3 linked regions of the Rhodothermus marinus genome follow. The protein of the gene in region 1 binds, or shares a complex with, the protein of each later gene. Links are inferred from orthologs where the notes say so. Each region holds a gene or a part of one and is shown in the gene's direction. Other genes may lie near its edges.

Region 1 (4,224 bases):
GCCGAGATCGCCCACCCAGCCCAGCAGCGCCGCTACCGGCCCTTCAGCCGCTTCCCCGAGGTGGATCGCGACCTGGCCGTGCTCGTCGATCGCGACCAGCCGGTCGGTCCCCTGCTCGAAACCATCCGGGAAGCCGGCGGCGAACTGCTCCGTCACGTGGGCGTCTTCGACCTGTACGAGGGCGAGCGCATCCCGTCCGGCAAAAAGAGCGTGGCCTTCTCGCTGCGCTTCGGCGCCGACCGGACACTGACCGACGAAGAGGTGGATGCCCGCGTCGAGGCGATCGTCCGCGAGCTCGAGCGCCGCTTCAGTGCACAACTGCGCCGTTGAGATCGTATATTGTGCCTGTTGAAACAGGCTGCAACTATGGGCAACCGCAAAAACAAAAAATCACGGCGGCATCGGCGGCCCCACCGGAGCGGGCCGGTTCACCTGCGGAGTCTGGAGGCGCTGGAGCAGTTGCGCGACCGCGTCGTGGAAACGGCCCGCGAGCTGGCCCGTCTGCGCGAAGCACAGCACGCACTGCGCGAGCAGCTCGGCGCGCTGGCCGCCGAAATGCCGGCCCTGCCACCGGGCGGTGGTGGCGCGCGCATCGTCTTTCCGGAAGATCCGGAAGTGCTCCGTCAGAAGGTACAGGCCTTCATCGAGGCCGTCGATTATTACCTGGAGCAGGATCTCGGTGCGGCCGGCACCCCGCCGCCTGCGGCTTCCTGATCAAAAAGCGCGGCCATGGCGCTGGAAAAATCCATCCAGATCTCCATTCTGGGACGCAGGTACCCGCTGCGGGTGCGCGCGGAGGACGAGGCGTTGATGTATCGCCTGGCCGCCATGGTCGAGGAAAAAATGCGGGCCTTCCGGGAAGCACACCCGGAGCAGTCCGAACTGACCGCCGCCGTGATCGTAGCGCTTTCGCTGGCCGAAGCGCTGCATGAAGCGCAGAAGGCGCTCCGGGAGCTGGACGAAACGCTCTACGAAACGATCCAGGAGCTGCTGGAGCTGCTGGAACATCCGGAATCTTCCGCAACCCCGCCGGAACAGCCTGCCAGCGATGCAATATAAAGGCGCTGCCTGCATCAGGCAGGCCGGCGCAAGCCTGCAGTCACGCGTAATAAAGGGACCTAACACCTGTACGCGAGGGAGCCTTCCTTCCGATCCGGACGACAGGCCTCAGTCCCGACCTCGTCGGGATCTCCTTCCGCACCGGAAGGGGCCGAGGAAGTCGGAACGATCGGAGCGGCACCCACTGTGTCGATGAGGGGGTTCCTTGAACCCGGGCTGCAGGTTTGTGGCCGGATTTTTTCCACGCCCCGGCAGGGTTACGGAACCTGTCGGGGCGTCTTTTTTTAATCCTTCTTAACCGTTATCAGACGTCTTCACGCTTAATCCGGACGACTATGGAACTGTTATGGATAGCCGGCCTGGCGCTTCTGGCTGTAGGGGCCGGCATTGCACTGGATAGATGGCTGCTGACCCGTTCCCTGCAATCCGCCCGGGAGCAGGCTCGAAAAATCCTGGCCGAAGCGGAGGCCCAAGCCCAGGCCTACCAGCAGGAACATCTGGAAAAAGCGCAAGAGGCGCTCCGGCGGGAACGCCAGGCGTTCGAGCAGGAACAGGCCGAAGCCCGCAAGGCGCTGCAGCAGGCGCAGGAGCGCCTTGCCGAACGCCAGGAGGCGCTGAACCGCCGCACGTTCCGCGTCAACGAGCGCGAGAAAACGCTGGCCAAGGCCGCCGAAGCCATCGAAGCACTGCGCCGGGAGGCCGATGCCAACTTCCGCCAGGCCGAAGCGCTTCATCAGCAGGCACAGGCGCTGTTCGAGTCGCTGCGCCGCCAACAGGAGGCGCTCGCGCAACGGGAAGCCGAGGTCAACCGCCTGCAGGAAGAACTGACGGTCAAACAGGCCGAACTGGACCGGACGCTGGAGGAGCAGTTGCGTCGGCTGGAGCAGATCGCGGGCATGTCGCGCCAGGAGGCCAAGGAAGCGCTCATGGCGCAGATGGTCGAAGAAGCCAAGCTGGAAGCGGCCTCCATGATCAAAGAAATCCGCGACGAGGCCCGGATGAAAGCCAACCGCGAGGCTCGCAAGATCATCCTGACGGCCATTCAGCGGACGGCCGCCAGCCACGCCATCGAAAACACCGTCTCGGTGGTCAACATCCAGTCTGACGAGATGAAGGGCCGCATCATCGGGCGCGAGGGTCGTAACATTCGCGCCTTCGAGGCGGCCACCGGCGTCGAGGTGATCGTCGACGACACGCCCGAGGCGGTGATCCTTTCGGCCTTCAACCCGATCCGTCGCGAGATCGCCCGCCTGGCGCTGACCAAGCTGATCCAGGACGGCCGCATCCACCCGGCCCGCATCGAGGAAGTGGTCGAAAAGGCCACGGCCGAGATCGAAGAAGAGATCATGGAGACGGGCGAGCGGACCGTCATCGATCTGAACCTGCACGGCATGCATCCGGAGCTGATTCGACTGATCGGCCGGATGCGCTACCGCACGAGCTACGGCCAGAACCTGCTGGCCCACTCCATCGAGACGGCCCGCATCGCCTCGCTGATCGCCGCCGAGCTGGGTCTGGATGCCGACAAAGCCCGCCGTGCCGGGCTGCTGCACGACATCGGCAAGGTCGTCGAGGAAGAGATCGACCGCCCGCATGCGCTGGTGGGCATGGAACTCTGCCGCAAGTACAAGGAAGATCCGGAGGTGTGCAACGCGGTGGGTGCCCACCACGACGAGATCGAAATGACCACGCTGATCGCGCCCATCGTACAGGCAGCCGACGCCATTTCGGGTGCACGTCCGGGTGCCCGTCGCGAGGCGCTGGAAGCCTATATCAAGCGGCTGGAAAAGCTCGAGGCATTGGCCGCCTCGTTCCCGGGCGTCGAGCGCGTCTACGCGATCCAGGCCGGACGCGAGGTGCGCGTGATCGTCAACCACAGCCTGGTCTCCGACGCCCAGGCCGAGCAGCTGGCGATCGACATTTCGAAAAAGATCCAGAGCGAGATGCAGTATCCGGGCCAGATCAAAGTGACGGTCATTCGCGAGGTGCGCTCGGTCGCCTATGCCAAGTAATGTTACCGGGTCCACGACCACCCCGCCTGCAGCCCCACTTCGGCTGTGTTTGATCACCGATGATCCGCTGCTGGTAACAGCGGTCCAGTTGAGTTGTCCGCCTCCGCACGAACTGTGGGTGTTCGGATGGCAGGCGCTGGGCGGCCCACAACATACTCTGTCGGAACAGGGGCAGCAGCTGCTGGAAACCGCCCGACAGGCCAGTGCTGTGCTGGTGGACTGGCAACTGGCGCAGGCACCGCTGATCAACACGCTGGGCTTTTACCTGCGTCGTCAGGCTACTGCTCCCCTGATTGCTCTGTGCCGAACCGGCCCGGAAGCCCAGATTGCCGCCCTGGTAGCCGGCGCCGACGCCGCCCTGACCTTTCCCCTCCAGCCTGCTTTGATCCAGGCACACCAGGTAGCCTATCAGCGGCTGGTGCGCGACCTTCGTTTGGAAGCCACAGCCGCCACCCTTCCCCATGATGTACGACAGGTGGGACGCCTGCGGCTTGACCGCACCGCCCATCGCTTCTTTATTGATGATCAAGAAGTGGAGGTAACACCCCGGGAATTTGCCCTGCTGGACTTTTTGCTCTCGCGCCCCGGGGTCGCCTGCTCTCGCCACGAGATTCTGGCCCACGTCTGGGGTATCACATTCGACACCGGCACCAACATGGTGGACGTTTACATGTATTTTCTGCGGCGGAAACTGGAAGCACATGGCCTCAAGAATGTGATCCGCACCATTCGTGGATATGGCTATCGGTTGGATTTGCCCGCCGAACCGCCGGAAAAAAACACGTAACGGAGCAATCTCGGCTCAACTTTCACCGGGGGTACGCGTTTCAGCGGTTGCAGTACTTGCCGCAGGATTCCGGTTGGCTGATCCCGGCCTGCACAAGGCCCGCCGGGCGGCAACGTGCGGCGTCCGTTCGGGAAGACGGACCAAGGGACGGCCCGGCCGGAAGGCATTCATTTAAGGCAGGAGGTGTACGCTTCTATGACGTACGCGGCGCGTATGGAGCGGTGGGGTGGGTATAGTGCGTTGCTTATGGCTGCGCTGTTTGTGGCCAGTGTCTCCCTGACGGCTTGGATGCCGCCCCTGGATGAGCAATCTCCGATCCCTTTCTGGCCCCACTTACTGTTTGACTACCTGTTCGCCCTGATGGCG
Region 2 (4,404 bases), 870 kb from region 1 along the record:
GGCATCGAGCGCTTTATCGTGCTGTCTTTTACGCCGGAACTGGCTGCCATGCCGGCCCGGCAGTTTGTCGAGGAAATCCTCGTACGCCGCATCGGCCTGCAGGCCATCTGCGTGGGCTACGACCACACGTTCGGTCGCAATCGGGAAGGGAACGTAGCCCTGCTACAGCAACTGGGACCGCAGTACGGATTTGCCGTCGATGTCATTCCACCGCAGGTGGTGGGAGACCGTACGGTCTCGTCCACGCTGATCCGGACCATTCTGCTGCGTGATGGAGACGTGCGGCAGGCGGCCGACTTGCTCGGCCGTCCCTACATGCTCCAGGCTACCGTTGTGCGCGGGGACGGCCGCGGACGGGTGCTGGGATTCCCGACGGCCAACCTGCATCCGAATCATCCGCGTAAACTGGTGCCGCGCAACGGCGTCTATGCCGTGCGGGTATGGCTGCCGGGCGAAGCCGAGCCGCGAGGTGGCATGATGAACATCGGCATGCGACCTACTTTTGCAGGCGACCGGCGCACGCTGGAGGTGCACGTGCTGGACTTCGAGGGCGACCTCTACGGTCAGCTTCTTCGGGTGGATTTCATCGAGCGGCTGCGGGACGAGCAGCGCTTCCCGTCGGTCGAGGCGCTCCGCGAGCAACTTTTTCGTGATCGGCAGCGTTGTATGGAAGTACTGCAGGCCTCGGTATGAGGCCTGCTTTTTGACACGCGGCTTTACTCGGAGTTGCGGGTCAGCTTCTTTAGCATGGTATCAATCTAAAGAGGGGACCACAGCACATGATCAGCAAGGAACTCAAGCGCGAACTGATTCGCAAGTACGGCGCCCACGAAAACGACACGGGCCGGCCGGAAGTCCAGATTGCCATCTTCACGCACCGCATTAATGCGCTGACCGAGCACCTGCAGCGCCATCCCAAGGATTTTTCCACGCGCCGCGGCCTTTTGAAGCTGGTCGGCAAGCGGCGCCGCCTGCTCGACTATCTCATGCGCGAAGATTTCGAGCGCTACCGCGCAATTATTGAGGAGCTGGGCATTCGTAAGTAAAAGGGCCGGCGGCATCCCTGAGCGGATGCCGCCGCGCTTATTGGGCCAACGGGCCCGCAAAAAACAGGGAAGAGAACGGTTATGATGACGCAGGCAACCATTCACGAAATCGAATTCGCCCCGGGGAAGACGCTGCGGCTGGAGACGGGGCGTCTGGCCAAGCAGGCCAATGGGGCCGTGGTCGTCCGTCAGGGCGACACGATGGTGCTCTGCACGGCCGTGCTGGCCGACGAACCCAAGGAGGGGCAGAGCTTTTTCCCGCTGACGGTAGAATATCGCGAGAAATTTGCCGCCGGTGGCCGAATCCCAGGCGGCTTCATCAAGCGAGAGGGACGACCGACGGATAAAGAGATCCTCTCGTCGCGACTGATCGACCGGGCCATCCGACCGCTGTTTCCGGATGGCTTCTTCCACGAAGTGCAGATCATCTGCTACGTGATCTCGGCCGACGATCGGTACGACGCCGACGTGCTGGCCGGCACGGGCGCTTCGGCTGCCCTGTTGCTGGCTGGTGCGCCCTTCGACGGACCGATCGCCGAAGTGCGTGTGGGACGCATTGACGGCCAGTTTGTGGTTAACCCCACGCTCAAAGAACTCGAGCAGAGCGACATTAATCTGGTGGTGGCCGGTAAAGAGGACGCCATCGTGATGGTCGAGGGCGAGATGAAGGAGATCAGTGAGGAGGACATGCTCGAAGCCCTCGAGGTGGCGCACGAGGCCATCCGCAAGCTCTGCCGGGGCCAGCTCGAATTCGTGGAAGCGCACGGGCGTCCGGAACCCTTCCCGTACCAGACGACCACGCTTCCGGAGGAGCTGATCGACCGCGTGCGGGAACTGGCCGTGCCGAAGCTGGAAGCGCACCTGCGCGCACCCTACGAGAAGCAGACCTTCTACGAAGGACTGGAGCAGATCGGTGAAGAGACGGTCGCGGCCCTGCTGGGCACGACCGACGCGGAAGGTAACCAGGTGCTGGCCGAAGCCACACCCGAGGGGTGGACGGCCGACCAGATCCGCAAGGCGGTCTCGCAGGTGACCCGCGAGGTCATGCGCCAGATGATCCTGCGCGAAGGGCGCCGGATCGACGGCCGCGGCCTGGACGAAATCCGGCCGATCTGGATGGAGGTAGGCTATCTGCCCCGCGTGCACGGCTCGGCCATCTTCACGCGTGGCGAAACGCAGGTGCTGGCCTCCGTGACGCTGGGCACGTCGAAAGACGTGCAGATGATCGACCAGATCTTCGTCCAGGGCGACAAGCGGTTCTTCCTGCACTACGAGTTTCCGCCCTTCTGCACGGGCGAGATTCGCTTCCTGCGTGGACCGGGACGGCGCGAGATCGGCCACGGCTATCTGGCCGAGCGGGCGCTGGCCGCCATGCTGCCGGACGAATCGTCGTTCCCCTATACGATCCGCGTCAATGCCGACGTGCTGGAGTCGAACGGCTCCTCGTCGATGGCCAGCGTATGTGCCGGCTCGCTGGCGCTCATGGACGCCGGCGTGCCCGTCAAGAAGCACGTGGCCGGCGTGGCCATGGGCCTGATCAAAGAAGGCGACCAGGTGGCCATCCTGACCGACATCCTCGGCACCGAAGACCACCTGGGCGACATGGACTTCAAGGTGGCCGGCACGCGCGATGGCATCACGGCCTGCCAGATGGACATCAAGATCGGCGGGCTGACGCGGGAGATCATGCAACGCGCGCTGGAGCAGGCACGCCGCGCCCGGATGTACATCCTGGATCTGATGGAACAGACCATCGAGGCGCCGCGCCCGGACCTGTCGCCCTACGCACCGCGTCTGACGCAGATCACGATCGATCCGGAGTTCATCGGCGCCGTGATCGGTCCGGGAGGCCGTGTGGTACAGGGCATCCAGCGCGAAACGAACACCACGATCGAGATCGAGGAGCGCGACGGCGTGGGCGTGGTCACCGTGGCGGCCACGAACCAGGAGAACGCCCAGCGTGCCATCGAGATGATCAAGCAGATCGTGGCCGTGCCCGAGGTGGGCGCCGAGTACGAGGGCATCGTGCGCAGCATCCAGAGCTTCGGCGCCATCGTGGAGATCATGCCTGGCAAAGAAGGGCTGCTCCACATCTCGGAACTGGACCACGGCTACGTGAAGGACATCCACGACTACCTGAAGGTCGGCGACAAGGTCCGCGTCAAGTTGATCGAAATCCGCGAGGATGGCAAGCTGCGGCTCAGCCGCAAGGCCTTCCTGCCGCCGCCGGAGCCCGAAGCGAAAAACGGCGAACCGGCACGGGAGCAGGCGAGCGCCGAGCGGAGCGGGCCGCCGCGTGATCACGCTTCCGGACGCTCTCATGGGCCCGGACACGGTCGCGGAGGCCGGAGCGGACGGGGGCGCGGACCGGATCGCGGACGCGGTGGACGCCGTCGCTAAACGCCAAACCGAACGCAGGATGCGTAGAGGAGGCGGGGGCTGATTGCTCTCGCCTTTTTTGTGTAGGCGTAAGCAACACGAAAGAAGCGATGTCGGTGAAAGTTGTAGCAGATACCGTTACCTACCAGAAGACGGTGCTGCCCTGTGGGCTGCGCATCGTGACCGAAACGATTCCCTCGGTGCGCTCGGTGGCCGTCGGTCTCTGGGTGGATGTGGGGAGTCGGGACGAAGCCGAGGAAGAGGCCGGCATCACGCATTTCATCGAACACATGGTGTTCAAAGGCACCGAGCGACGCCGCACGCACCAGATCGCCCAGCGCATCGAGTACGTCGGCGGCTACCTGAACGCCTTTACCACGAAAGAGCATACCTGCTACTACGTGCGGGTGCTGGATGAATACCTGGATCGGGCACTGGACACGCTGATCGATCTGGCTTTCCGGCCGCGCTTCCCGGAGCGCGAAATCGAAAAGGAGAAAGAAGTAATCCTTGAAGAGATGAAGATGTACGAGGACACACCCGACGAGTACATCTTCGATCTCTTCGAAGAACTGGTCTATGCCGGGCATCCGCTGGGACGGCCGATTGTGGGACGGGAGGAGACGGTGCGCTCGTTTACCCGGGCCATGCTGCTGGATTTTATGGCGCGGCATTACACGCCGGATCGTATGGTGCTGGCGGCGGCCGGACGCCTGACGCATGAACGGGTGGTGGCCCTGACGGAACGGCTGTTGCGAGGGGTGGCGTTGCGTCCGACCAACCACCGGCAGCGACAACCGGTGCCGCCTTACCGCCCCGGCGAGCGCGTCGAGCGGCGCAGCGTGCAACAGGCGCATCTGGTGCTGGGCGGGCGCGGGTACGACCTGCACCATCCGCACCGCGCCGCGCTTACCGTGCTCAACACGATCCTGGGGGGCGGTATGTCGAGCCGGCTCAATCAGAACATCCGGGAGCGGTA
Region 3 (4,308 bases), 2.2 Mb from region 1 along the record:
CGTCTGAGCGAGCGGGAACGCTACCGCCAGCAGATCATCGAACAGCGCCTGCGCGAGCTGCTGGGGGAATAGCATGGACACACCGCCATGAAGAAACCGGCGGGGCGGTCTCCCGGGGAAGAACGGCTCCTGCTTCAGGTACTGGCAGCCTATCGGCAGGGCTATTTTCCGATGGCCGATCCGGAGGACGGACGTATCTACTGGTATGCGCCGGACCCGCGGGCGATTCTTCCCCTTGATCGCTTCCACGTGCCGCGCAACCTGGCCCGCCTGGTGCGGCGCGGCGTTTTTCAGGTGACGTTCGACCGGGCCTTCGACGACGTGGTGGCCGCCTGCGCCGACCGTCCACAGACGTGGATCGCACCGGCGCTTGCGGACATGTACCGGGCATTGCACCGGGTGGGGCATGCCCACAGCGTCGAATGCTGGCAGGAAGGGCGGCTGGTCGGAGGGCTGTTCGGCGTCTGCATCGGCGGGGCGTTCTTCGGCGAGTCGATGTTTCATCGGGTCTCGGAGGCTTCCAAGGTGGCGCTGGTGCATCTGGTGGCGCACCTGCGACGGCAGGGTTTTCGCCTGCTGGACATCCAGTTCCTGACGCCCCACTTTCATCAGTTTGGCGCCGAGGAGATCTCGCGGGCAGATTTTGAGCAGCGGCTGGCCGAGGCCGTGGCGCTGCCGGTGCGCTGGGCGTCGGATGTTCGTAACTTGGAGCCATGAGCTGGACGCTATTGCTGATCGGAAGTCTGCTGGTGGTCGGACCGGACTCGGCCCTGCAGGCTCGTTTTACCGAATTGATGCGCCACGCCCGTCAGGAGCAGCTGGCGGCGCGACCGCTGGGTGAGGTCATGCAGGCGCTGGGTCTGCAGCTCCGGGGCGCTCCGTACGCCGCCGGAATGCTCGACGCTGCTCCGGCCGAGACGTTGCTGACGCCGCTCGACCGCTTCGACTGCGTGCTGTTCGTCGAGAGCGTGCTGGCGCTGGCGCAGGGCGTGGTGCTGGGCGACACGACGCTGACCGGCTTGCAGCAACGCGTAGAACAGTTGCGCTACCGCGACGGCCGGATGAACGGCTACTGCAGCCGGCTCCATTACTTTACCGACTGGATCGACGACAACGCCCGGCGCGGGCTGGTGCGCGACATCACCCGCGAACTGGGTGGCCGACCCATGCGGCGCCGCATTCGCTTCATGAGCGAGCACCGCACGTTGTATCCGCACCTGGCGGCCGACAGCACCTGGCAGTGCATCCGGCGCGTCGAGGAAGCGCTGAGCGCACGGGAACGCTTCGTATTGCCCCGCGATGAAATACGCCGTATCGCAGAGCGTCTGCAGCCCGGCGACATCGTGGCCTTCGTGGCCCGCGAGCCGACGCTCGACGTGGTGCACGTCGGGCTTGTCTATGTAGGTGCGGATGGTCGGCGTGGACTGTTGCACGCCTCGCCACAGGGTGGCGTCAGGGTTTCGCCGGATCTTCAAACGTACGTGCAGAACAACCCCGCCCAGGTGGGCATTGTCGTGGCGCGTCCGCTCGATCCGCGTCGGCGGTAAAGCAGACGCTTCCGGTTGCCCACAGATGCACACAACCAGACAGGCGCCCTATGGAAGAAATTCGACGTATCGGGGTCTTCACCAGCGGTGGCGATGCCCCCGGCATGAACGCCTGCATCCGGGCCGTGGTGCGCACGGCCATTGCCCACGATCTGGAGGTGGTGGGTATCCGGCGTGGTTATGCCGGCATGATCGAGGGCGACTTCGTGGAAATGGACGGCCGCTCCGTGTCGAACATCCTGCAACTCGGCGGGACCATTCTCAAAAGTGCCCGCTCGAAGGCCTTCATGACTCCCGAAGGCCGGGCGAAGGCGGCCGAGCAGCTCCGCAAGGCCGGCATCGATGCGCTGGTGGCCATCGGGGGCGATGGGACGTTTCGTGGGGCCGCCGTCTTCTATGAGGAACACCACATTCCGATCGTCGGGTGCCCGGGCACGATCGACAACGACCTGTTCGGCACCGACGAGACGATTGGCTTCGATACGGCCATGAACACGGCCATTCAGAACATCGACCGCATTCGCGACACGGCCGATGCGCACGACCGGCTGTTTCTGGTCGAGGTGATGGGGCGCGACGCCGGTTTCATCGCGCTGAACTGTGGCATCGGCAGCGGGGCGGAGATGGTGCTGATTCCGGAGACGTTCACCGACATCGAGGAGATCAAGGAACGCATTCTTTCGTTGATGTCGGCCCAGTCCCGCTCATCGATCGTTGTGGTGGCTGAAGGTGACGAACACGGCGGTGCCACGCAGATTGCTCAGGAGCTACGTGAGGATCCGGCCTTCGCTAAGATCGATCTACGGGTGTGCATTCTGGGGCATACGCAGCGGGGTGGCTCGCCCACGGCGCGCGACCGCGTGTTGGCCAGTCGGCTGGGGTCGGCGGCCGTCGAGGCGCTACTGCAGGGACACACGAACGTGATGGTAGGCGTGGTCAACGGCGAGATCAAACTCACGCCGCTCAAGCACGTCTACAGCCGCAAGAAAACCATAGATTACGAGCTGCTCAAGCTGACCCAGTTGCTGGGCTGATGCCGCGTCGTCGCAAGCACTATCCGCCGATTGGAGAGAAGCGGGGCAAAAAGCGGCAGGTGGCGGCCATGTTCGATGCCATCGCGCCGCGCTACGACCTGCTCAACCGCATCCTGAGCGCCGGCATCGATCGGCGCTGGCGGCGGCGGGCCGTGGAAATGATCGCGCCGGAGCAGCCGCGGCGTGTGCTGGACGTGGCCACCGGCACGGCCGACCTGGCGATCGAGGTGGCACGTCGCCTGCCCGTCGAGCGTGTCGTAGGGGTGGACATCGCCGAATCGATGTTGCAGGTCGGCCGGCAGAAAGTGGATCGGCTGGGGCTGAGCGAGCGCGTGGTGCTGCGCAGGGGCGACGCGGAGAAGCTGCCGTTTTCCGACGCCCAGTTCGATGCGGTGCTGGTGGCCTTCGGCGTGCGCAACTTCGAAAACCTGGAGCGCGGACTGCGCGAGAGCTACCGGGTCCTGCGGCCGGGCGGGGTGCTGGTGGTGCTGGAGTTCAGCCGCCCGCGCACACCGGTCATTCGCACGCTCTACCGCTGGTATGCCCATCACGTGCTGCCGCGCATCGGCGCCTGGCTGTCGCGCGACGAAGGAGCCTATCGCTACCTGCCGGCCTCCGTTGAGGCCTTCCCGGACGGCCCGGATTTTCTGCGCCGTATGGAAAAGGTGGGCTTTCGGGATCTGCAGTGGAAGCCACTGACGTTCGGGATCGCGTCGCTCTATCGGGGACGGCGGTAGCTCAGGCGCTGGCCGAGGGCGGCAGGGCCGTGTCGGAAGGGGTCAGGTATTTGATGAGCTGCACTTCGTTGTAGCGTCCCTGGCTCCGGTAGGTGACCTCGTCCATGAGCTGATGGATCAGCCGCACGCCCAGACCGCCGCCCTGACGCTTCCGGATGAGCGTGCGCAGATCGGGCGCGCGGTAGCGGGTCGGATCGAACGCTTCGCCCTGGTCGCGGATGCGTACGACGAAGCGGTCCGGCTCGAGCAGCACGGCCACGTCGATGGGCCGGTCCGGACGTCCCTTGTAGGCGTGTTTGATGATGTTCGTGCAGGCTTCATCGACGGCCAGTTTGAGCCGCTCGATCGCCTCCTCCGAAAGGCCGGCCGCGCGAGCATGCCGCTCCACGAAGCGCCGTACCGTCTGCAGGTAGCGCGTCGAGCTGGGAATCCGGAGGGTGTAAAGCGCGCGGCTCACGGCGGGCTCCGATTACTCAGGAGGATGGAAGCGCCGGGCGTTCGCCCCGGGCGAAACGCTCCAGGGCTTCGGTTTCCGAGGGCAGAATGTCGAACAGCAGCGGAAAACCCAGCAGGTCGAACACGTTGTACACGCCGGGTTTGAGTTCGGCAATCTTCAGATCACCGCCTTTCTCGCGGATCTCTTCGATGTAGGCCATAAACACGCCCAGCCCGGCGCTGGAGATGTAGTCCAGGTCGCGCCCGTTGATCAAAATGTTGTAGTGGCCGTTCTGCAGGCACTGTTGTAGGGCGGCCTCCAGCTCCGGAGCCGTGTGCGCGTCGAGTTCTCCGTGCAGATCCAGAATCTGCACGCCGTCGTGCTGTCGGAATCCTACCGAAAAATTGCTCATGGCGCTTGCTTCGAAGGCTGCGAGGGTTGGGCGGTCGAGGCCGACGCTCCGGCGGTCTGCGCCTGCATGTCCTGACGGTCCCGCGCTTCCTGAAGCATCGGCACTTCCTGCCACTGGAAGATAACAAGGGTCAGGTCGTCAT

What was found.
Region 2: rny (region 1) and pnp share a complex: the UniProt entries of both Bacillus subtilis proteins name them as parts of the possible RNA degradosome complex. The link is inferred for Rhodothermus marinus from one-to-one orthologs.
Region 3: rny (region 1) and pfkA share a complex: the UniProt entries of both Bacillus subtilis proteins name them as parts of the possible RNA degradosome complex. The link is inferred for Rhodothermus marinus from one-to-one orthologs.

Annotation. Positions count from the first base shown.
Region 1 is NZ_AP019797.1:721,015-725,238, reverse strand. What follows is about bases 898-3,732. They hold rny (ribonuclease Y), read left to right. Parts: upstream 898-1,394; coding sequence 1,395-3,071; downstream 3,072-3,732. Other genes in these bases: GYH26_RS03225 (winged helix-turn-helix transcriptional regulator), read left to right, coding at 3,061-3,732; GYH26_RS03235 (cell division protein ZapA), read left to right, coding at 898-1,059. Outside these bases: pheT (phenylalanine--tRNA ligase subunit beta), read left to right, coding at 1-330; GYH26_RS03240 (hypothetical protein), read left to right, coding at 367-714; more of GYH26_RS03235, read left to right, coding at 730-897; more of GYH26_RS03225, read left to right, coding at 3,733-3,858; GYH26_RS03220 (hypothetical protein), read left to right, coding at 4,105-4,224. UniProt on the Bacillus subtilis protein: Endoribonuclease that initiates mRNA decay. Initiates the decay of all SAM-dependent riboswitches, such as yitJ riboswitch. Involved in processing of the gapA operon mRNA, it cleaves between cggR and gapA.
Region 2 is NZ_AP019797.1:1,590,139-1,594,542, forward strand. The notes cover bases 772-3,786. They hold pnp (polyribonucleotide nucleotidyltransferase), read left to right. Parts: upstream 772-1,127; coding sequence 1,128-3,446; downstream 3,447-3,786. Other genes in these bases: rpsO (30S ribosomal protein S15), read left to right, coding at 780-1,046; GYH26_RS06935 (M16 family metallopeptidase), read left to right, coding at 3,536-3,786. Also shown: GYH26_RS06920 (bifunctional riboflavin kinase/FAD synthetase), read left to right, coding at 1-693; more of GYH26_RS06935, read left to right, coding at 3,787-4,404. UniProt on the Bacillus subtilis protein: Involved in mRNA degradation. Catalyzes the phosphorolysis of single-stranded polyribonucleotides processively in the 3'- to 5'-direction. Necessary for competence development in Bacillus subtilis.
Region 3 is NZ_AP019797.1:2,879,696-2,884,003, reverse strand. Bases 671-3,589 are described here. They hold pfkA (6-phosphofructokinase), read left to right. Parts: upstream 671-1,597; coding sequence 1,598-2,581; downstream 2,582-3,589. Other genes in these bases: GYH26_RS12555 (ATP-binding protein), read right to left, coding at 3,320-3,589; ubiE (bifunctional demethylmenaquinone methyltransferase/2-methoxy-6-polyprenyl-1,4-benzoquinol methylase UbiE), read left to right, coding at 2,581-3,318; GYH26_RS12570 (N-acetylmuramoyl-L-alanine amidase-like domain-containing protein), read left to right, coding at 714-1,547; aat (leucyl/phenylalanyl-tRNA--protein transferase), read left to right, coding at 671-717. Also shown: GYH26_RS12580 (hypothetical protein), read left to right, coding at 1-72; more of aat, read left to right, coding at 88-670; more of GYH26_RS12555, read right to left, coding at 3,590-3,775; GYH26_RS12550 (STAS domain-containing protein), read right to left, coding at 3,792-4,166; GYH26_RS12545 (PP2C family protein-serine/threonine phosphatase), read right to left, coding at 4,163-4,308. UniProt on the Bacillus subtilis protein: Catalyzes the phosphorylation of D-fructose 6-phosphate to fructose 1,6-bisphosphate by ATP, the first committing step of glycolysis.